Regions from separate parts of the Pseudarthrobacter sp. LMD1-1-1.1 genome, predicted to be linked through region 1. Evidence: riboswitches for the same ligand, from Rfam matches in the RefSeq annotation. Region 1 holds a riboswitch; each other region holds the start of a gene.
The links. A riboswitch is a leader RNA that binds a small molecule or an ion and turns the genes downstream of it on or off. The one in region 1 is predicted to bind thiamine pyrophosphate.

Region 1 (5,364 bases):
GGCAGGCCCAGGTGTTCCTTCGGCGTGACGTAGCAGAGCATGGCGGTCCCGTACCGGGCAATCTCGGTGGCGCCGATTGCCGACGTGATGTGGTCGTAGCCGGGAGCGATGTCGGTGACCAGCGGGCCCAAGGTATAGAAGGGCGCACCCTTGCACAGCTCCTGCTGCCGTTCCACGTTCTCACGGACCAGGTGGAAGGGAACGTGGCCGGGCCCCTCCACCATCACCTGGACGTCGTATTCCCAGGCCCGCTGCGTCAGCTCGGCGAGCGTGTCCAGCTCCGCGAACTGCGCGGCGTCGTTGGCGTCCGCCGTGGAACCAGGGCGGAGGCCGTCACCCAGGGAGAAGGCGACGTCGTATTTGGCGAAGATTTCACACAGCTCGTCGAAGTGCGTGTACAGGAAGTTCTCCTGGTGGTGGGCCAGGCACCAGCCGGCCATGATGGAGCCGCCGCGCGACACGATGCCGGTCACCCGGTTGGCCGTGAGCGGGACATAGCGGAGCAGCACGCCGGCGTGGATGGTCATGTAGTCCACACCCTGCTCGCACTGTTCGATCACGGTGTCGCGGAAGATCTCCCATGTGAGTGCGTTGGCCTCGCCGTTGACCTTTTCCAGCGCCTGGTAGATCGGCACCGTCCCGATCGGCACGGGGGAGTTGCGGATGATCCACTCCCGCGTGGTGTGGATGTCGTCGCCGGTGGAGAGGTCCATGACGGTGTCGGCACCCCACTGAGTGGCCCACTGCAGCTTGTCCACCTCCTCCGCGATGGAGCTCGTCACCGCGGAGTTGCCAATGTTCGCGTTGATTTTCACCAGGAAAGCCTTGCCAATGATCATCGGCTCGGATTCCGGATGGTTGATGTTGTTCGGGATGATGGCCCTGCCGGCGGCAACCTCGCTGCGGACCAGTTCAACGTCGCAGTTTTCGCGCAGCGCCACGAAGCGCATTTCCTGCGTGACGATTCCCTGCCGGGCATAGTGCATCTGCGTCACCGTCCGGCCGTCGACGGCGCGGCGTGGCACCGGCTGTGCGCCCTTCCACTCCGCGGAGGCAGCGCCGCGGCGCACGGCCGAGCGGCCGTCGTCGAGCAGGTTGCGCTCCCGGCCGCCGTAGGGCTCGGTGTCCCCGCGCGCGGCGATCCACTCTGCGCGGAAGGGCTGCAGCCCGCGGACGGGGTCGCTGCCGGGTCCGGCAGTCCGGTAGGTCCGGAAGGGTGCGTTCGGCTGGCCGTTGGGTGACGGCTCAAGGGAAATTTCCGTCACCGGTACCCGGATCCCGGACGCCTCGTCCGCAAGGTAGGCGAGGGAATGGGACTTCAGTGACTGGGTTACCTGCGGAACTGATGTGTCGCCGGGCTCCCCGGCGGACGGCAGCAGGGCAGGGTTCAACTGGGTGTTTTGCGTACTCAAGGGAATACTCACTTCCTTCGCCGGCATTACCCGGACAGGTTCAACGGTCGCAGGCTGCGTCAGCCCGATCTCAGCCCCTGCAAGGGCACCCGTGTGGTCAGGAACGAAGCTACCACAGGCCCCTGACCCAGGCTTGTCATAATTGCGGTGCTAGCCTGACCGGGCATCGAAAGGAGCCCCATGGCAGACATCATCCACTTCCGTGGACCCGTCCTGACCGCGCCGGACCGGGTGCGGCATGGACTGTGGTCGGTGGACGGAAGGCTCACGTTCAACAAGCCGGACACTCCTCCCGGCCGGGTACTCGACGGATGGGTCCTGCCGGGCTTCGTGGACGCCCACTGCCACATCGGCCTGGGCCCCGCAGGCCCCGTGGAGCCCGCAGCCGCCAGGGACCAGGCGCAGGCGGACCTCAACGCCGGAACCCTCTTGGTCCGGGATGCCGGCTCGCCGGCGGATACCCGCTGGATGCAGGGTGGCAGGGACTTCCCGGTGTTGATCCGTGCCGGGCGCCATATCGCCCGGACGCGCCGTTACCTGCGGGGCTTCGCTGAGGAAGTTGAACCGGACGGCCTCGTGGAGGCCGTCCGCAAGCAGGCGCGCGACGGCGACGGCTGGGTCAAGCTGGTGGGTGACTGGATTGACCGCAGCGCCGGTGACCTGGCGCCGTCGTTTCCCGCCGCCGTCGTCCGCGATGCCGTCCAGGCGGCGCACGACGAAGGCGCCAGGGTGACGGCGCACTGCTTCGCCGAAGACACCCTGGACCAGGTGCTGGACGCCGGCATCGACTGCGTCGAGCACGCCACCGGGCTCCTGTCCCGCCACCTGCCCCGGTTCGTGGAGCAGGGCGTACCGATCGTGCCCACGCTCATCAATATCGCCACCTTCCCCGACATTGCCGCCCAGGCGGACGCGAAATTCCCGCGCTATGCAGCCCACATGCGCGCCTTATGGGAACGCAGGCTCGAGCGGGTGGCGGAAGCCCACGCAGCGGGTGTGCGCATCTTTGCCGGCACCGATGCCGGCAGCGTGATCCGGCACGGCGGGATCACCGACGAAATCCTCGCCCTGCACGCCGCCGGCCTCCCCATGGACGCGGCCCTCGACTCCGCCTGCTGGGCAGCACGCAGCTGGCTGGGAGCGGATGGAGTGGAAGAGGGGGCCCGCGCCGACGTCGTCGTATGCCGGGAAGATCCGCGGGCTGTACCGGAGGCCATTACGGCGCTGGAGCACGTGGTGCTGGGCGGGCGGATCATTCGCTGACAAACGGTTCACGGGGACTTGGAATAAATTGAAGCTTCAAGTAATTTTAATAGGTGACAGGCCGCCAATGGGACGGCCGCCAATGCAAGGAGCCTTCAATGACCGCATCAGCCAGCAGCCAGGATCTTCTTCCTGCCGACCTCGCCATGGGCACCGTGATGCTCAAAGTGGGCGACATGAAGGTCATGACCGACTACTACCAGCGTGCGCTGGGCCTTGAGGTGGTGGCGGAGCAGGACGGCGGGCTCTACCTTGGCCGCCTGGGCCGGCCGTTGGTCCACCTTGCGCCGGCTCCCGGACTGCACCTTCCCGGCAGGGGAGAGGCGGGCCTGTTCCACACCGCGCTGCTCTTCGAGGACCAGGCCTCCCTGGCCGCGACCGTCGCCACTGCTGCCCAGTACGAGCCGCGGGCCTTCACGGGCAGTGCCGACCACCTGGTCAGCGAAGCCTTCTACTTCACCGACCCCGAGGGCAACGGCATCGAGCTGTACTGGGACCGCCCCCGCAGCAACTGGTCCTGGAACGGGACCGACGTGGTCATGGACAGCCTGGCGCTTCCGCCGCAGCGCTACCTTGAGCAGTACCTCACCGAGGAGTCCCTGGAAGGCCAGCGGCAGACGGCGGCCGGCGTAGGCCACGTCCACCTCCAGGTTGGCGATGTGCAGACCGCCCGCGACTTCTATGTGGGAACGCTCGGTTTCGAAAAGACCGCGGGTTGGCACGGGCAGGCACTGTTCGTCTCCGCAGGCCGCTACCACCACCACATGGCCATGAACGTCTGGAACAGCCGCGGCGCAGGTCCGCGCAAGGACACCCTTGGGCTGGGTGAGGTGCTCATCGAGGTTCCGTCAGGGGACGACGTCGGGGCGCTGACCGACCGCCTGAAGGTTGCCGGGGTGCCCGCCCACCATACCGGTTCGGAACTCAGGTTCGAGGACCCGTGGCGGAACCGGATCCGCGTGGCCGTCCGCTGATTAATCCCGCTCCGGGCCACGCTGCGCGGGCGGACCGCGGGTGTGCGCCGGCCGCCCCGCAGCTACTAGGCTGATCCCGTACGGCCGGGCGGCAGGCAGCGCCCGGCGCGCAGCTCCGCCAACGGAAGAAGGGCACCAGCCATGGGCTTCACCGAGATCTTTGTCGCCACCCATGACGCCGCGCTGAAACGCGCCGGCCTCCTTGATGAAGGACGCGGCTCCGCGGACGGCGCTGCTGCCGGCCAGGCCGTGCGGATCCAGGGCATCAGCGACTTCGAGGTGGAGCAGCTCGGCGATCTTGCCGGGACGGCCGTCCACGCCGGCGGGGCCGATTATGAGCTGACCATGGTCGATGTCGCCAGCGACTCCCTCCTTGCCGTTCCGCCGGCAATGGTCCGGGCCCTGGCCGACCTGCTCACCTATGAAACCGAGGGCGAAGGCAACGTCCTTGACGACGTGGCGGAGCAATGGGCCGCCCAGGAGGACATGCCGTTTGATGCCGCCCAGGCGCGGACGTACGTGCAGCAGCTGGCGGAACTTGCTGCCGGAATCGACGATTCCGAACGGACCGGGCTGTACGTCTGGTCCGCCTGACCCTTCCCGGTCCGTTTTCGGAACTGCCCTGCGGGCCGCAGGCAGTCTTCGGGCGGCCTGCGGCGCCACGGACGGCAGTGCCAAGTCGAAATAACAGCGCTCATCTGGCACAATAAACAGGTACTCGATCTGCGTGGCCCCTCTCTCCGCGTCCGGATCCTGTCCTTCGAGCCCGCAAGTATGGCCCGCCCCACGGGTGCAGAACGCCGGGTTCACCCCTTTTCTGAAACAGGAGTGACCACAAAAGTGGCCGTAAAGATTCGCCTTAAGCGCTTCGGCAAGATGCGCGCCCCGTACTACCGCATCGTCGTCGCGGACTCACGCACCAAGCGTGACGGCCGCGCCATCGAGGAAATCGGCAAGTACCACCCCACCGAAGAGCCCTCGTTCATCGAGGTCAACTCCGAGCGTGCACAGTACTGGCTGTCCGTCGGCGCCCAGCCGTCCGAGCAGGTTGCCGCGATCCTGAAGATCACCGGTGACTGGCAGAAGTTCAAGGGCCTGCCGGGCCAGGAAGGCACCCTCAAGACCAAGGTCGAGAAGGAAGCTTTCGTTGCCCCGGAAAAGGGCTCGGTCATCATCCCGGAAGCCATCACCAAGAAGGCTTCCAAGTCTGACGCTGCCGAGGCCCCGGCCGACGCCGAAGCTGAGACCACCGAGGCTGAGTAGATTGCTGGCAGAAGCGCTGGAGCACCTGGTCCGCGGAATCGTTGATTCCCCGGACGACGTCAAGGTCAGTTCCAAGAGCAACCGCCGCGGGGACACCCTCGAGGTGCGCGTTCACCAGGACGACCTCGGACGGGTGATTGGCCGCCAGGGCCGCACCGCGCGCGCTTTGCGCACCGTGGTGGCTGCACTGGCCGGCGGCGAACCGGTACGGGTCGACGTCGTCGACACCGACCGTCGCCGCTGAGCGCTCGGCAATACCACTTTTTGCTCCGGCCCCTCCACCACCAGGTGGAGGGGCCGGAGTTCTTTCACAACAAAGTGCTTTCAGTAGAAACACCACAACGCGGAACAGAGGAACAGATGCAGCTACAGGTGGCACGGATTGGCAAGCCGCACGGCATTCGCGGGGAAGTCACCGTCCAGGTGTTGACCGACGCCCCGGAGGACAGGTT
Region 2 (5,364 bases), on a different contig from region 1:
GTCCCGAGCAGTTTGATGAGAAGGTTCATTGCTGGTACTCCTTGCGGGCGGAAAACGGACTGGTCCCAGCCTAGCCTCACACCCGGGCTGGTCCGGGCAGGGCGTGGCCGGCGGGCGGCTCTGTGGTCAGGCCGGGGGCTGGCCGCCCTTGGGTTCGGTGCGGAACTTGATCATCTTGTGGGTGCCGTCGCAATAGGGCTTGATGGCGGACGCCCCGCACCGGCACAGGGCGACGGTCCTCCGCTCCCTGGGCACGGCGTCGCCGGAAGGGGTAACGATCTCGAAGTCACCCCTGACAATGAGGGGACCATCGGGGCACACCACGATCGAGCCGGGGGCGGGTTCCTGCTCCACGTCCGGCCGTGTTCCATGCTGTTCGAAGTTCATGCCTGCACCACATTCATTGTTGTTTCCGGTTTCCTCGGCGCCCAGCCGCTGCGGCTTCGCAGAATCGTCGTAGGCCTGCCGCGAGCTTGTCACGCTGCCGCCGGCACGGCCGCCCGGAGCGATGTTTCCCCGGCTTCCCAGGAGGACAGGAGGTGGGCGGAGACGCGGCCGTCGATCGCCATGACGGCGGTGGCGCCGAACAGGACGTCCGCAAGGAGCTTTGGCTCTGCTTCAACCAGGCCGCCGGCGAGGTCCCGCCCGGCAATCTGTTCATGCACGGCGTCCGCCTCCACATGCTCATCGAAGTAGTGGGTGACGTCCGCGGCGAAACCGTGCCGGCGGAATCCGTTGCCGTAGAAGCGGTTGGGCTGGGATGAGGTCATTTCGTAGATGGCCAGGTGGCCGGTGATGGCCCCGCGGAGCCGCCGGTTCAGGCCGCACAGCGACATGAGGTTCACGGATGCGAGGGAGACGGCCGGGATGGTGTCGACGTAGGCGCCGTACCTGTCATCCAGGCCCAGCCCGCGCATGGTCCGGGCAAACAGCGCGCTGTGCATCCGTTCCGGCCTGCCGCCGCCGTATTCGTCGGCCTGGATTTCCACGAGGGCAGCCTTGGCCCGGCCGGTGAGCCGCGGAATGGCCCAGGTGTGTGGATCGGCTTCCTTCAACTGGTACACGGACTTGTGGATCAGGAACTCTTTGAGCTGCTCCAGGCTTGCCTTCCGTGCGACAAAGCGGGAAACGCTGGGACCGGTGTCCATAGAGGCGAGGCCAAAAAGGACGTCGGCAACGGCATCGCTGGTCATGGCAATCCCGGCGGCCAGGTCGGCGTCACCGGCGGCCTGGCGTGCGGCGGCACGAAGGGCGGCTTCGAAGGGTTCCTCGATCAGGCGCCGGACCCTGATCAGGGCCGGTTCCCACTCCCAGGCGTCGCTGACCCCGTCCAGGCCCGAATAATGCAGTTCGTAGAGGCAAAAGAGGGACAGCTGGATGTCTTCGTCGGCGATGATGTCACCGGTTCCGGCCACCTGCCCCGCTACCAGCCGGTACAGCCCGTCCAGCTCGGGCGTGGCTGCATCAGGGGCCTTGGACAGGGCCGCAAAGAGGGCGCTGCTGATGGGGCCTCTGGTGTCCGGGATTCTCATGGTGCTCCTTGATTGCCGCGCCGGTTCCGGGAAGGGGCGCCGATGGTGCCCCCATTCCCTTTGGTGTCGTACCCCGGGGACAACATAGTAAGCATGATTACTAATGAAAGCTAAGCAGCCTGCTGCCGCCTGGCATGTACGGGTGCTTGTCCCGCTGCGCCTGGTCAGCCAGGGCTGGTTGGCCGGCGCTACTCGTCCAGCGCCGACCCCAGGATGTCGCGCAGTGCCTCAACCACCAGTTCGTGGTCCTGCAGCTGCGGCAGTCCGGACACCGCCACGGAAGCCACCACCCCAACGCCCGTGACGTGGATCGGAAACGCGCCCCCGTGTGCCGCGTAGCGGGACTGGTCGAACCAGGCGTTGTCCTCGATCCGGCCGCCGCCCAGCCGGCCACGCAGTCCCACCAGGAGGGAGGGCGCCTCGTACCGGAGGGCAGTGCGCTGCTTGGCCCGGATCCAGTGGCCGTTGTCAGGCGTGGCGCCCGGAAGCGCGACATGGAACAGCACCTGCTCACCCTTGGCGATGTCGATGGCGATGGGCAACGACCGCTCCTTGCCCAGTTCAACGAGGAGCAGGCCAAGGTTCAACGCATCGTCCAGCGAGAAGCCGGGAAACTGGAGCTCCCGGACCTCCGCCTCAATCCGGGCAATCTGAGCCTCCAGTGAGCCCTCCGGCTGGGCGTCGCCAGAATCAGGATCGAACCCGGTCACATCCGGTGGATTGGCGGTCATGGCCCTCAATCTACTCCTGCCAGGTGTAAACTTGACCACGCCCAACTGGGCGAAATAAACAGCGTTACCCAACCACAAAGCAACACTAAAAACGACAGGGGAGCGCCGCCGTCGGGCATCCTGGCACAGGCCGGGCACCGCAGGTGGGCGCTGAGAGTGCGGACAGCCGCAGACCCTCGAACCTGATCCGGTTAGTACCGGCGCAAGGGAGTCGAGTTCTCAAAGTGTCGCGGATGCACGGCCACAGGCCGGCAGCCGGGTCCACTTTCCCCTCCTGTTTCCCAGGAGGATCACATGAGTACTGCAGCAATCAAGAAGACCACCAGTAAGTCCTGGCGCGTCGTGGACATCGTCGTCGCCGCCCTGGTGGCCATCGCGGGCGGCGTCATCTTCTGGGCATGGGATCAGGGGGCCGCCGCACTGTCCGCCCCCATGAACGCCGCCTACCCGCCCCTGACCGGACTGCTGGCGGGCGGCTGGATGATTCCCGGGGTGCTGGGCATGCTCATCATCCGCAAGCCCGGAGCCGCCCTGTTCTGCGAGACCGTAGCCGCCACCGGCGAACTGCTGATGGGTTCCCAGTACGGCGCCTCGGTCCTGTTCTCGGGTTTCATCCAGGGCCTGGGCGCGGAAATCATTTTCGCGATCTTCGTCTACCGCAAGTTCAACCTGCCTGTATCGCTGCTGGCCGGCGCCGCGGCAGGGTTCTTCTGCGGCCTGAATGACTCGTTTGCCCCGTGGGGCTGGAACATTGCCTACTCCGGCGCGGACAAGCTCGCCTACATCGTGCTGACCACCCTTTCCGGGGCCATCCTTGCGGGCGCTTTGTCCTGGCTTGCCACCCGCGGCCTGGCCCGCACCGGCGTGCTGAGCTCCTTCGCGTCCCGCAAGGCTGCCACGGAGCCCGTCTTCTCCTGATGGCACCCTCCCAGGACGCCTCCGGCACGGTCCGGCCTGCCGCCATCGCCGCCCGCGGCTGGGGATGGCGGCACGCCGGAAGGGCCAAGCCCGCCGTCCACGGCCTTGACCTGGACATCGCCCCCGGGGAGCGGGTGCTCCTGCTGGGGCCTTCCGGCGCCGGGAAGTCCACGCTGCTGCACGCCCTGGCCGGCGTCCTGGGAGACATCAACGACGACGGCGAGGCAGGCGACGCCGACGAGTCCGGTTCGCTGCTGGTGGACGGAGCCCCGCCACGGGCACGGCGCGGCCGCGCCGGTCTCATGCAGCAGGACCCGGAGACCCAGGTGGTCCTGTCGCGGGTGGGGGACGACGTCGCCTTCGGCGCCGAAAACCTTGCGGTGCCCCGCGACGCCATCTGGCCGCGCGTTCACGAGGCCCTTGCCGACGTCGGGCTCGCCCACCTCCCGCTGGACCACCCGACGTCGGCCCTCTCCGGCGGCCAAAAGCAGCGCCTGGCGCTGGCGGGCATCCTGGCAATGCGTCCCGGACTGATCCTGCTGGACGAGCCCACCGCCAACCTGGACCCGGACGGCGTGCTGGAGGTCCGCGACGCCGTGGCCCGCTCCCTGGACAAAACCGGGGCGACGCTGGTGGTGGTGGAGCACCGGGTGTCCGTCTGGAAGGACCTCGTGGACCGGATCGTGGTCCTGCAGCCCGGCTCCGCCGCGGATCCTGCAGTGCTCCTGGACGGGCCGCCGGACCGCGTCCTTACGGAGGCGCGGACCATGCTGGCCGCTGCCGGCGTGTGGGTGCCCGGGTATGTGCCGGCCACACGCGCCCGCGCCGCCGTCCCGGCTCCCGGTGCAGGCAGCCTCCTGCTGGCCGCAGAGCAGCTGGGCGTCTCCCGCGAACGCCCCCGCCGCAAAGGCTTCCGGAAGATCCCGCCGGTCCCGGTTCAGGAGGGCGTGGCCGCGCAGGTCCGTGCCGGGCAGGCCCTTGCCATCACCGGCGCCAACGGTGCCGGCAAGTCCACGTTCGCGCTGACCCTCGCAGGGCTGCTTGAGCCGGTGGCCGGAAAGGTGTCCGCCACGCTGGACCTCAGCCGCGGCGCCGGCATCGATCCGTACAAGTGGAAGGCCGAGCAGCTGATTTCGCGGGTGGGCACGGTGTTCCAGGAGCCGGAGCACCAGTTCGTCACCGGAAAGGTCCTTGACGAGCTGCTCTTCGGCCCGCGGCACCTGGGGCACGGCGAGGACCGGGTTGAGGAACTGCTGGAGCGGCTGCGCCTTACCCAGCTGGTGGACGCCAACCCCTATACGCTCTCCGGCGGTGAGAAGCGCCGGTTGTCCGTGGCCACCGTCCTGGCCGCCAGCCCCCAGGTGCTGATCCTGGACGAGCCCACGTTCGGCCAGGATGCCAATACCTGGGCCGAGCTGGCATCGTTCCTGTCCGAGCTCCTTGATGGCGGCACCGCGGTCGTAGCCGTGACCCATGATGCCGAATTCACGGAGGCGCTGGGCGGGGCGGAACTGCGGATGGCCGTGGCGGAAGCGGTGGCGCCATGAGGCAGCAACTCACCTTGAGCGGCAACCACGCCCTTCTTGCCCGCGCCAACCCTTTGAGCAAGTTCGCGGCCGTCCTGCTCATCACGGCCGTCCTGGCGCTGTCCATCGACTGGGTGTCCGCGTCCGTGGCCCTGGTGTTCGAACTTCTGTTGTTTCCCCTGGCCGGCCTCACTTTGTCCCTGCTGTGGCAGCGTGGCTGGCCGCTGATCCTCGCCGCTGCCGTCGGGGGCTGGAGCACCGCCATCCTGGCACCGGACAGCGGCAGGATCCTGCTCGACGCCGGCATCTGGACCATGAGCGAGGGTTCCCTCCAGCTCGGCATCGGATTCCTGCTGCGCGGTTTTGCGATCGCCCTCCCGGCGGTGCTCCTGATGAGCTGCACCGATCCCACCGACCTCGCCGATGCGCTCGCGCAGAAGGCGCGCCTGCCGCACCGGTTCGTCCTGGGAACCCTGGCTGCGATGCGTTTGGTGGGGCTCATGGCCGAGGAATGGCAGACCATCGGGATGGCGCGGCGTGCCCGCGGCGTAGGGGCCCGGGGCAGCCTGGGGCAGCGGGTGACGGCGACGCTGGGGCAAAGTTTCGGGCTGCTGGTCCAGGCCATCCGCCGTGCATCGAGGCTCGCCGTCACCATGG
Region 3 (5,364 bases), 370 kb from region 1:
CGGGATCATCCTGCCCGATCACGCGCTGCAGCGCCGGAATGCCGAAGCCCAGGGTCTTGCCGGTACCGGTCTTGGCCTGGCCGATGATGTCGTGGCCGCCCAGCGCGACCGGCAGGGTCATGGCCTGGATGGGGAAGGGGTGGGTGATGCCGGCGTCGGCCAGGGATTCAACGATGTCTGCGCGGACGTTGTAGTCGGCGAAGGACTTCTCCGCGATCTCGTGCGGCGTCTCGTCGGAGATGATGGTTTCTTCCGGCTCGATGGTCTCCGTGCCGGACTCATCGCTCAGGAGCTGGTGGGTATGCAATTCACTCACAGGGGAGTTTCCTTATTCATTTGGGCAATGGCGCTGCCTGCTCAACGGGCCGGCCCATGGCTGGCCGCTCCGGAGCACGCTCAGGCGCGCAAGCGATTCCAGTGGAAGCCGATCGCGGGCTATCTAAATGCTGGCACTGGTGACCAACGGGTACTTCTCAAGATCGCGTAGGGGCGGGCTTGTTGGTTTCAAATCAAGGAAATCAACGACCGGGCATCCAGTTCTACCCCTCCAGTCTAGCCGTACGGGCGCGGAAACACGGTTTCGGCCCGCCCAGGGGCCCGCCGGCCCGTCAGGAAATGAGTTCGAAGTGGATCTGCCGGGTGGTGATGTCCGAGGAAACCAGCCGGACGCGGACCTTGGTGCCGGACTCCAGTTCGCCCGCGCAGCGTGCAGTCACCGCAGGTTCGGCGATCTGGATGATCCCCGAACTTCCGTTCCCGTTTCCGTTGCCGTTTTTCCCGTTCCCGTTTCCATTCTTGCTATTCCCGTTGCCGTTTCCGTTCTGCGGCTTGGATCCGGAAATGACGATCGCATCAAACTCCTGCCCGATGTGGTTCAGCAGCAGCGCCGCTTCCACGGTGTCCAGGGCCAGGCGTTCCATGCGGGAGGCCAGCTGGTCCGATCCCGCCATGATGCCCGGGAGCAGCGGCAGGGCTTCCCGCGCCCAGCCGGGAACGTCGCCGCCGTTGCTCAGGGCCTCGCAGATGACCAGCACGAAGCGGTCCACGAGGCGGCGCAGCGGCGCGGTGGTGTGGGCATAGGCTGCGCCGATGGCCGACTGGATGCCGTCTTCCGGGACAGTGCCGTCGAAAGCTGTGTAGGACGCGCCACGGAACAGCATGCCGGCTGAGTGCATGATGGCCAGCTGGCGCGGATCGGTGGGATCGAGGGACCGGAGGTACTCGCCGTAGCTGACTTCCCCGTCCCATGGCCTGCCCAGCACCTCGGTCTGCAGCCGGAAATGCCGCAGGGACCGTTCATCCGGGGCAGGCATGGTGCGCAGGATGCCCACTTTGCCCTCCAGCATGAGCTGTGCGGCCGCCATTCCGGTCATCAGCGAAATCTGTGCATTCCAGTCCTCCACGGGAAGCTGCGGAACAGCGTCGATCCGGTAGCCGCCGTCGGGCAACTGGACGATCTCCTGCTCAGGCATGTTCAGGCTGGCGCCCCCGCGTGCCCGTTCCAGCGCCACCCGCTTCAGTCCCACCTCGCGGAGCAGGCCCAGTACGGGGGAGGCAGTCCCGGCGTCGAGATCGGCCTGGGCGCCTTTGTAGCTGAGCTTGTCACGGCTGATGACCCGCGCCCTCCGGACGCCGACGGACAGCACTGTCGCGTCGCCGTCGAGCGTGAAGTCCCAGACGAAAGCCGAACACTCCTGGCCGGGCAGCAGGCTTCCGGCGCCCTCGCTGATCACCTCGGGGTGCAGCGGGATCCGTCCGTCCGGGGCGTAGAACGTCTGTCCGCGGCGCCGCGTCTCGGCGTCCAGCGGGCCGCCCGGAGCAACAAACGCCGGAACGTCGGCGATGGCGTACATGACCCGGTAGCCGTTTCCGTCCGGTTCGATGAACACTGCCTGGTCCAGGTCCGTGGAGGACGCCGGATCGATGGTCACGAATCCGACGGCGGTCAGGTCGTAGGACGGCAGTTTCAGCGCGGCGATGGCGGCGCGGGCGTCTTCCACTGCTTCGGCGGGGTACGGTCCTGGCAGTTCAAGTTCCGTCCGCAGCAGGCCCAGCGCCTCTTCCAGGGCGTTCTTGTGGTCATGGACGTTGGGGGCCAACCGATGATGTGACACAAAAATCAGCGTATCCCCAAGTCCCGGAATTAAGCAGGCTCAGGAGCCGGTGCCGTCCAGCGCGTCGAGAAGGGAGGCGGCGGCGGCCGCGGGGTCGGGTGCTTCGGTGATGGCGCGGACCACCACGATCCTGCCGGCACCGGCCTCCACAACGTCGCGGACGTTTCCGTGGTCGATGCCGCCGATGGCAAACCATGGCACGGGATCTCCGGCCTGCGGGGAGGCTTCGGCGGCATATGTCACCAGTTCGGGGCCGACGGCGGCCCTGCCGGGTTTGGTGGGCGTGGCCCAGACCGGACCCACGCAGAAGTAGTCCAGCCCGGACGGCCCAACGGTTGCGGCCAACGCGGCGTCCACCTGCTCAGTGGTGTGGCTGGAGAGTCCAATGGCCGCGTTGCCGTTGACCAGCGTCCGCGCTGCCGGCAGCGGAAGGTCCTTCTGGCCGATGTGGAACACCGGCGCCCCGGACAGCACGGCGATGTCCGCACGGTCGTTGACGGCCCACAGCCGGCCATGGCGTACCGCTGTTTCCTTCAGGACTGCCAGGAGGTCCAGTTCCTCTGCGGCTTCGATGGTCTTGTCGCGCAGCTGGATGATGTCCACGCCGCCGGCAAACGCGGCGTCAACGAAGTCCGCGAAGTCGCCGCGCGCGGTCCGTGCGTCGGTGCAGAGGTACAGGCGCGCTGCCTTGAGGGCGTCAATGTGGCCCGCGTTGGCAACTTCGGCGGGGAGGGCAGCGGAGGCTGGGGCGTGGGGGCCGGCGGGCAGGGATGAGGCGGACACATTCATGCCTGCAAGCCTAGTTCCTCTAAACTGGGCTGGTACTGCGGGAGCCCGCGGCAGCTGTCACAAAGCGCCGGGCTGAGAGGGCGTCAGAGCCGACCGCTTGACCTGATCCGGTTAATGCCGGCGTAGGGAAGGAACCACATGCGCAACCCCGTTGACGATCTCCCCGGGCCCGCAGGCGCCAGCGCAAACTCCACCGTCCGTGCCGACGTCGCCGTCATCGGCGGGGGAGTGGTGGGCCACGGCATCGCCTGGGAGGCGCAGCGTTCCGGACGCTCCGTTGCCCTGATCGATGACTCACCCGGAAACGGTGCCAGCTGGGCCGCCGCGGGCATGCTGGCCCCGGTCAGCGAACTGCACTACCAGGAGGAGGACCTCCTGGAACTGATGCTTGAGGCGTCGTCCCGCTGGCCAGGGTTCGCTGCCGGGATCGCCGGTGCGACGGGGGCGGATTGCGGATACCTGACGACGCCGACACTCGCCGTGGGTGCCGACGCCGCTGACCGCCGCGCGCTGATGGACCTCCGCGCGGTACAACAGGCCAACGGACTGGGGGTGGAGCCACTGACCGTGCGCGAAGCCCGCAAACGCGAGCCGCTGCTCAGCCCCGCCATCGCCTGCGCCCTGGACACACCCGCGGACCACCAGGTGGATCCCCGGCGTTTGGTGGCGGCCATGCGGCTGGCACTCGCGGGCGCTGCACTGAAGTCCCCGGAGCTGGCCGCCGCGGGCGCGGTGGATGGGTATGCCGTGCCGGACCGGGCCGCCGGCCTGCTGTGGGAGGGCGGAAGCGTCGTCGGCACCTCACTGGCTGGCGGCGGCACCGTCCTGGCAACGGAAACCATCGTGGCCAACGGCCTGCAGGCAGGGGACCTTGGCGGCCTGCCCGACGGCCTCGACCTGCCACTGCGCCCAGTCCACGGGGACATACTCCGTCTCGCCGTTCCGCAGCACCTCCAGCCCCTGGTGACCTCCACGGTTCGAGGGCTGGTGCACGGAGTCCCCGTCTACATCGTCCCCCGGCAGGACGGGACTGTGGTGATCGGGGCAACCCAGCGCGAGGACGCGCTCTCCGATGCCGTGAGCGCCGGAGGCGTCTACCAGATGCTGCGGGACGCGCAGGCGCTGGTGCCCGCCGTCGCTGAACTGGAACTGCTCGAGTGCACCGCCCGGGCCCGCCCCGGTACCCCTGACAACGCGCCCCTGCTGGGCCGCGTGCCGGTGGATCCGGGGTCCGGAAACCCTGCCGCCGGGCATGTCCCGGGACTCATCATCGCCACCGGGTTCTTCCGGCACGGCGTCCTGCTCACCCCCGCCGCAGCCGCCATCTGCACGGCACTGCTGGACGGGACATCAGATTCCCGCTGGTCGCCCTTCAGCCCGGAGCGGTTCTCCCGGCCGGCGGCAGCCGCCACCACACCCCACATCAAGGAGACAGCGTGAACATCACCCTGAACGGAAACACGCACGAGGTGGCCGACGGCGCCTCCATCACCACGCTCGTCAGCCAAGTCACCGGACGCCCGCTGGCACCCAACGGACAGGCGACGGACGGCGGGAAACTGGGCGTCGCCGTCGCACATAATGCCCAGGTGGTGCCGCGGAGCCAATGGTTCGCCACCGCGCTCGCCGAGGGCGACGATATTGAACTTGTCACTGCAGTACAGGGAGGCTGACGCCATGACCGAAACCAGCACCATCAACCCCGCCGGAAACCCGGGCGCCGCCGACGCCCTGGTGATTGACGGCGTCGCCCTCGGATCCCGGCTCATCATGGGCACGGGCGGGGCACCCAGCCTGGACGGCCTGGGCGCAGCGCTGCTGGCCTCCGGCACCGCCCTGACCACGGTGGCCATGCGCCGGTACTCCACGGCTGAAACCGGTTCGCTGTTCCAGCTGCTGGTGGACCATGGGATCCGCGTGCTGCCCAACACGGCCGGCTGCTTCACGGCCAGGGATGCGGTCCTGACCGCCGAACTGGCGCGGGAGGCCCTGGAGACCGACTGGGTGAAACTGGAGGTCATCGCCGACGAGCAGACCCTCCTGCCGGACGCCGTGGAACTCGTGGACGCCACGGAGCAGCTGGTCAACCGCGGGTTCAAGGTCTTCGCCTACACGAATGACGACCCCGTGCTTGCGTTGCGGCTGGAGAACCTCGGCGCCACCGCCGTCATGCCGCTGGGCGCCCCGATCGGCACCGGACTGGGGATCCTGAACCCGCACAACATCGAGCTGATCGTTTCCCGCGCGTCGGTGCCGGTGGTCTTGGATGCAGGCATCGGCACGGCGTCAGACGCCGCGCTGGCCATGGAGCTGGGCTGCGACGCCGTCCTGCTGGCCACGGCAGTGACGCGTGCCCAGAACCCCGCGCTCATGGGCGAGGCATTCAAGCACGCAGTGATCGCCGGCAGGATGGCCAGGGCCGCCGGGCGCATCCCGCGCCGGGAGCACGCCCTTGCCTCCT
Region 4 (5,364 bases), on a different contig from region 1:
GTCCGGCACGGGCAGGACCAGCGTCTCGCCGTTCTTGCCGCCGCGCCAGTCGCCCATGCCGGGACCGCCGTTGCTGGCGTGCCGGTGCGGTGCGTGGTGGTAATCGAGGAGGGTGGTGGTCTGGTGGTCCACGCGAAGGATCACGTCACCGCCATTGCCGCCGTTGCCGCCGTCGGGCCCGCCGAGCGGCTTGAACTTCTCGCGGTGGACGGAGACGCAACCATGGCCGCCGGTTCCGCCGGATACATGCAGTACTACCCGGTCTACAAAGCTGGCCACGTGGATCTCCTCAGGTGCTGTTTATATGGCGCCCGAGGACGCCACAACGATTGTAATGCTGTTAAAAGAACAGTGGAGCGGACCCTCAGGCCCGCTCCACCGCTTCAGAACTGGTTGTTACTCTGCAGCTGCAGCAGCAACGATGTTGACCACGCGACGACCGCGGCGGGTGCCGAATTCAACGGCGCCCGGGGTCAGTGCGAACAGGGTGTCATCCCCGCCACGGCCAACGCCGGCGCCCGGGTGGAAGTGGGTGCCACGCTGGCGGACGATGATCTCGCCTGCGGAAACAACCTGGCCGCCGAAGCGCTTGACGCCGAGGTACTGAGCGTTGGAATCGCGACCGTTGCGAGTGGAGCTCGCGCCCTTTTTATGTGCCATCTGAAATGCCTGCCTCTAAATTCTGGGGAATCTGTTGAAATACCTGAACAGTAACCGGTGGTTACTTGATGCCGGTGATCTTGACCTTGGTCAGTTCCTGGCGGTGACCCTGGCGCTTCTTGTAGCCGGTCTTGTTCTTGAACTTCTGGATGACAATCTTAGGACCACGCAGGTCCTGGAGGATTTCAGCCGTAACAGTTACCTTGGCCAGGTCAGCGGCGGCGGAGGTGACCTTGTCACCATCAACCAGGAGCAGTGCGGGCAGCTCGATGGTGCTGCCGGCTCCACCGGCGACGCGGTTCAGGGTAACGAAGTCTCCAACGGAAACCTTCTCTTGGCGGCCGCCTGCGCGGACAATCGCGTACACCACTTGGGAACTCACTTCTCTCGACGTTTATTACAAAATTTGCGTGCGGAACCGACTCGGAAAAGCCAGGATTCTCGCTGTGCCTCAACGCCGTGGGGTCATAACCCAAGTGTTGGCGTAAGCACCGAAGATCCAGAATACGCTAAATCCATCTACGGCCGCAAATGAGGCTGGTTCCGGCGGCCCGGCTGTGGTAGTAACCACACCCCGACAAGCTGCACCGCAACCATGCCCCTCCATAATAGCGGCGGTGCTGCCCGAAGGGGTCAGGAATGCAGCCTCGGCGCGTCGAAGAATTCCACTTCCAGGCGGCAGGACTGCTTGAACGCGGTCACCATCGCCGCCCGTTCGTGGTCGGAGGCCTTCCGCCCCGCCGCGTCCACAATGGCGATGGCCCGCCGGGTGGCTTCGGCGAAGCCCTCGTCGGCGTAGGTCCGGAGCCAGGCCGCGTAGGCGTGGCCGTCGGGCTCTCCCGAGGCAAGGAACTGGGCGTGCAGCTTTTCCCCGACCTCGGCGTAGAGCCAGAAACAGGGCAGGACTGCGGCGGCCAGGACGGCGTAACTGCCCGACGCCGACGCTGCGGTGAGGTGGTCAACATACGCCTTGGTGACGGGGCCAAGTCCGCCCTGGGCAGGGCGGGTGCTGAGCCATGAGCGGTGCAGCTCCGACTCCACTTCCAGGCACTGCTGCGAGGATCCCGCCCAGAACAGCTGCTCCGCTTCGGACGGGGCCAGGGCACTCGCCCGGGCGAGGACCCGGGAGTAGCCGTTCAGGTACAGGGCGTCCTGCGCCAGGTAGTAGGCAAAGTCCTTCTCGGCAAGGTCTCCGGAGGCCAGGCCGCGGATGAAGTCCAGGGCGTAGATGTCCGTCAGGTCCTGCTGCGCTTCCGTCCACAGCCGGGCAGCGAAGGCGCCTTCCGCGAGGGCCGGCCGCACATGGTGGAAATGGTGCACGGGGCCGTTTCCCCGGCCCACCTCGAGCTGCTCCGAGTTCTCAAGGGCGCCGGCCAGCCATGGCTTGACCGTCAGGAGCGAAGCCTCCCAGTCGCCAAGGCGTGCCTGGACGGTGGCCATCGCGGAGGACAGGGAGCAGCCGGTGCCGTGGCTGTTGCGGGTGGAAATTCGTTTGCCGTGCACTTCCACCACTTCCTGCGACATGAGGCCGGCCGTGTTGACCAGCGCGTCCGGGCAGTCTGCACCTGCGAGGTGGCCACCCTTGACCAGCACGGTGGCCCCGGTGGCATCGGCAAGGCGCCTCCCCTGGTCCAGCGCCGCCGTCCAGGTCCCGGCAGGCTCCCCGCCCACCAGCATGGCAAGCTCCGGGAGGTTGGGAGTGATGAGGTGCGCCAGCGGCAGCAGTTCGCGGAGGGCAGCCTCAGCGGATTCCTTCAGCAGCCGGTCACCACTGGTGGCCACCATCACCGGGTCGAGGACCACGACGGCGGGGCGGACCTTCTCCAGCCATTGCCGGACAGTGCGGATGACGCTCTCGTCGCCCAGCATGCCGATCTTGACCGCGTCGATGGAAATATCGTCGCTGACCGCGTCCAGTTGTTCGGCCAGGAAAGCGGCCGGAGGAACGTGGACAGCCTGCACGCCACGGGTATTCTGTGCCGTCAGGGCGGTGATGGCAGCCATGCCATATCCGCCGTGGGCAGCAATGCTTTTGAGGTCGGCCTGGATGCCGGCGCCACCGGACGGGTCGGAGCCCGCGATCGAGAGGACCCGCGGGACGTCCCGGCCCAGGGGCAGCGCGGTCGGAACGCCGGAGGCAGCAGGCAGGGGCACGGAAAGGGTCGAAGACAAGAGACATCCCTTCGCCGGTACTAGCCGGACAGGTTCAACGGGTCTGGATCTCAGCCGGCCTTCTGCGCGGCACCCCGTGTCGGTTTCCACCCTAGCCCGTAGGCCGCATCAGGAAAAAGGATGACAGCGCCCGGTTCAAGGGAAAAACAACCTCCCGGCAGCAGAAATCCCCGCCACACGGACGATTCCCCCGGTACTTCCCGGGGGAATCGTCCGCAGGACGGGGATTCCTTACTGCGCGGCCGGCCGTTTGACCGGAAACTCCTGTACCTAGAGCTCCGAGGCAGGCACACCCACGCCGAGGATGATCGGCTCCTCAGGCGCCTTGCCCGGTTCCGCCGGCGCCAGCTGGGGCTTCACGGGTTCAGGAGCCTTGGCTGCATGCGAATGGCCCGCGCCTGCCGCCTGGACGTTTTCGTGCTGCTGGACGGCGGTCTCGTTGGCGGCACCCTGCGCACGGCTGGCGGCACGGTGGCGCCGCGACCTGCGTTGCCGCGACTGCTCCAGCGTGTGGTCGGAGTAGTCCTTCCCGGCTGCAGCTTCCGTTGCGGCGGAGCGCGCTTCCGCTCCCCCGTCGTCGTGCTGCCGTTCCGGCGCCACAGTTTCCGGCACCTTCACGGCTTCGGCGGTCTTGGCAGGCGCGTTCTCCACAGGGGACGCCGGCTGGCCGAGGTGGGCGAACGCTTCCGCGAGCCGGTCCAGGGTAAGGGCAGGCTGGGGATGCTGTTCCTCAGCGTGCTCCACGAACGGAAGCGGGACTTCCTCGCCGCCGAACGTCAGGACAGCTGCAGGACGTACCGGGGCGTCGGCGTCGTGCTTCTCCTCGACGGGCGCCGGCGCAGGCTCCACGGAAGGCACCTGCCGGGCTGCCGCCACCTCGTCGTCATGCAGGTGGGCCGCGTGGGCCGCAGCGGCAATGTTCGCCAGGGCAAGCCTGGTTGCCTCCGCCTTGGCGTGCCGCTCGGCGTCCGACGGGTCCGGCTGGACCGTGTGCACGTGGACGGCAGGTGCCGGGGCCGCTTCGGGCTGCTGCCCGCCGCGTCCGCGCCGCCGCTTGCGTTCAGTACGCACGCCGGGCTGGGTATTGTCGTTCCGCTGCCCTTCCGGACGGGCTTCCGCGCGGGCTTCGGGCCGGTTGTCGGTGCGCTGGACGTGGTGCTCGGCGGCAACGATGTTGGCGCGGCGGTGCTCCACGGGATCGTCGTGGGTCACAACGCCACGGCCGGCGCAGGCCTCGCACTGTTCGCCGAAGACTTCCAGCAGTCCGGTGCCCATGCGCTTGCGGGTCATCTGGACCAGGCCAAGCGAGGTGACCTCGGCCACCTGGTGCTTGGTCCGGTCACGGCCCAGGCACTCCACCAGTCGGCGCAGGACCAGGTCGCGGTTGGATTCGAGCACCATGTCGATGAAGTCGATCACGATGATGCCGCCGATATCGCGCAGCCTCAGCTGGCGCACCACTTCCTCGGCTGCCTCAAGGTTGTTCTTGGTGACGGTCTCCTCAAGGTTGCCGCCGCTGCCGGTGAACTTGCCCGTGTTGACGTCCACCACGGTCATCGCCTCGGTACGGTCGATCACCAGGGAGCCGCCGGAGGGCAGGAAGACCTTCCGTTCAAGCGCCTTGTGGATCTGCTCGTCGATGCGCCAGGCGGCGAAGATGTCCTGGTCCTTGGTCCACTTCTCAAGGCGGCCCACAAGGTCCGGCGCCACATAGGTGACGTAGGCCTCGATGGTGTCCCAGGCTTCCTCACCGGAAACGATGAGCTTGGAGAAGTCCTCGTTGAAGACGTCGCGGACCACCTTGATGGTCAGATCGGGTTCGCCGTAGAGCAGCTCGGGAGCCAGGATCTTGGTGGACGCGGACTGGCTTTCGATGCCCTCCCACTGGGCGCGAAGCCGGTTGATGTCGTGCGTCAGCTCTTCCTCGGAAGCGCCCTCGGCCGCGGTACGGACAATCACACCGGCGTGCTCCGGCAGGCGGTCCTTGAGGATGCGCTTGAGCCGGTTGCGTTCGACGTCGGGCAGCTTGCGGGAGATGCCGGTCATGGAACCGCCGGGTACGTACACCAGGTAGCGGCCGGGCAGGGAGATCTGGCTGGTGAGGCGGGCACCCTTGTGGCCCACCGGGTCCTTGGTCACCTGGACCAGGACGGTGTCACCGGACTTCAGCGCGTTTTCGATGCGCCGCTGCTTGCCCTCCAGGTTGACGGCCTCCCAGTTGACCTCGCCCGCGTACAGGACGGCGTTGCGGCCACGCCCGATGTCCACGAATGCGGCTTCCATGGACGGCAGCACGTTCTGGACCTTGCCCAGGTACACGTTGCCGATCAGCGAGTCCTGCTGCGTCTTGGACACGAAGTGTTCGGCCAGGACACCGTCTTCGAGGACGGCGATCTGGATTCTGTCGTCGCGCTGGCGGACGATCATCTGCCGGTCCACGGACTCCCGGCGCGCCAGGAACTCGGCCTCGGTAATGACCGTGCGGCGGCGGCCGGTGTCACGGGATTCGCGGCGGCGCTGCTTCTTGGCCTC

Region 2: another riboswitch for thiamine pyrophosphate. It lies ahead of MRBLMD1_RS18030 (ECF transporter S component); the one in region 1 lies ahead of thiC (phosphomethylpyrimidine synthase ThiC).
Region 3: another riboswitch for thiamine pyrophosphate. It lies ahead of thiO (glycine oxidase ThiO); the one in region 1 lies ahead of thiC (phosphomethylpyrimidine synthase ThiC).
Region 4: another riboswitch for thiamine pyrophosphate. It lies ahead of thiD (bifunctional hydroxymethylpyrimidine kinase/phosphomethylpyrimidine kinase); the one in region 1 lies ahead of thiC (phosphomethylpyrimidine synthase ThiC).

The regions. Positions count from the first base shown of each region.
Region 1 covers NZ_JBEGHP010000001.1:1,121,154-1,126,517, forward strand. Annotated here, with positions in the region: gene thiC (phosphomethylpyrimidine synthase ThiC) at 1-1,412, opposite strand, end outside; TPP riboswitch at 1,408-1,515, opposite strand; gene MRBLMD1_RS05320 (amidohydrolase family protein) at 1,593-2,675, shown strand; gene MRBLMD1_RS05325 (VOC family protein) at 2,774-3,649, shown strand; gene MRBLMD1_RS05330 (hypothetical protein) at 3,791-4,243, shown strand; gene rpsP (30S ribosomal protein S16) at 4,490-4,912, shown strand; gene MRBLMD1_RS05340 (RNA-binding protein) at 4,914-5,156, shown strand; gene rimM (ribosome maturation factor RimM) at 5,273-5,364, shown strand, end outside.
Region 2 covers NZ_JBEGHP010000024.1:342,121-347,484, reverse strand. Annotated here, with positions in the region: gene MRBLMD1_RS18050 (DUF4235 domain-containing protein) at 1-29, opposite strand, end outside; gene MRBLMD1_RS18045 (CDGSH iron-sulfur domain-containing protein) at 127-480, opposite strand; gene MRBLMD1_RS18040 (iron-containing redox enzyme family protein) at 477-1,532, opposite strand; gene MRBLMD1_RS18035 (heme-degrading domain-containing protein) at 1,721-2,263, opposite strand; TPP riboswitch at 2,350-2,490, shown strand; gene MRBLMD1_RS18030 (ECF transporter S component) at 2,558-3,181, shown strand; gene MRBLMD1_RS18025 (ABC transporter ATP-binding protein) at 3,181-4,728, shown strand; gene MRBLMD1_RS18020 (energy-coupling factor transporter transmembrane component T family protein) at 4,725-5,364, shown strand, end outside.
Region 3 covers NZ_JBEGHP010000001.1:747,819-753,182, forward strand. Annotated here, with positions in the region: gene MRBLMD1_RS03650 (DEAD/DEAH box helicase) at 1-316, opposite strand, end outside; gene MRBLMD1_RS03655 (RNB domain-containing ribonuclease) at 609-2,114, opposite strand; gene thiE (thiamine phosphate synthase) at 2,154-2,903, opposite strand; TPP riboswitch at 2,931-3,049, shown strand; gene thiO (glycine oxidase ThiO) at 3,042-4,343, shown strand; gene thiS (sulfur carrier protein ThiS) at 4,340-4,576, shown strand; gene MRBLMD1_RS03675 (thiazole synthase) at 4,581-5,364, shown strand, end outside.
Region 4 covers NZ_JBEGHP010000025.1:106,813-112,176, reverse strand. Annotated here, with positions in the region: gene obgE (GTPase ObgE) at 1-279, opposite strand, end outside; gene rpmA (50S ribosomal protein L27) at 397-660, opposite strand; gene rplU (50S ribosomal protein L21) at 722-1,030, opposite strand; gene thiD (bifunctional hydroxymethylpyrimidine kinase/phosphomethylpyrimidine kinase) at 1,294-2,814, opposite strand; TPP riboswitch at 2,822-2,919, opposite strand; gene MRBLMD1_RS19195 (Rne/Rng family ribonuclease) at 3,103-5,364, opposite strand, start outside.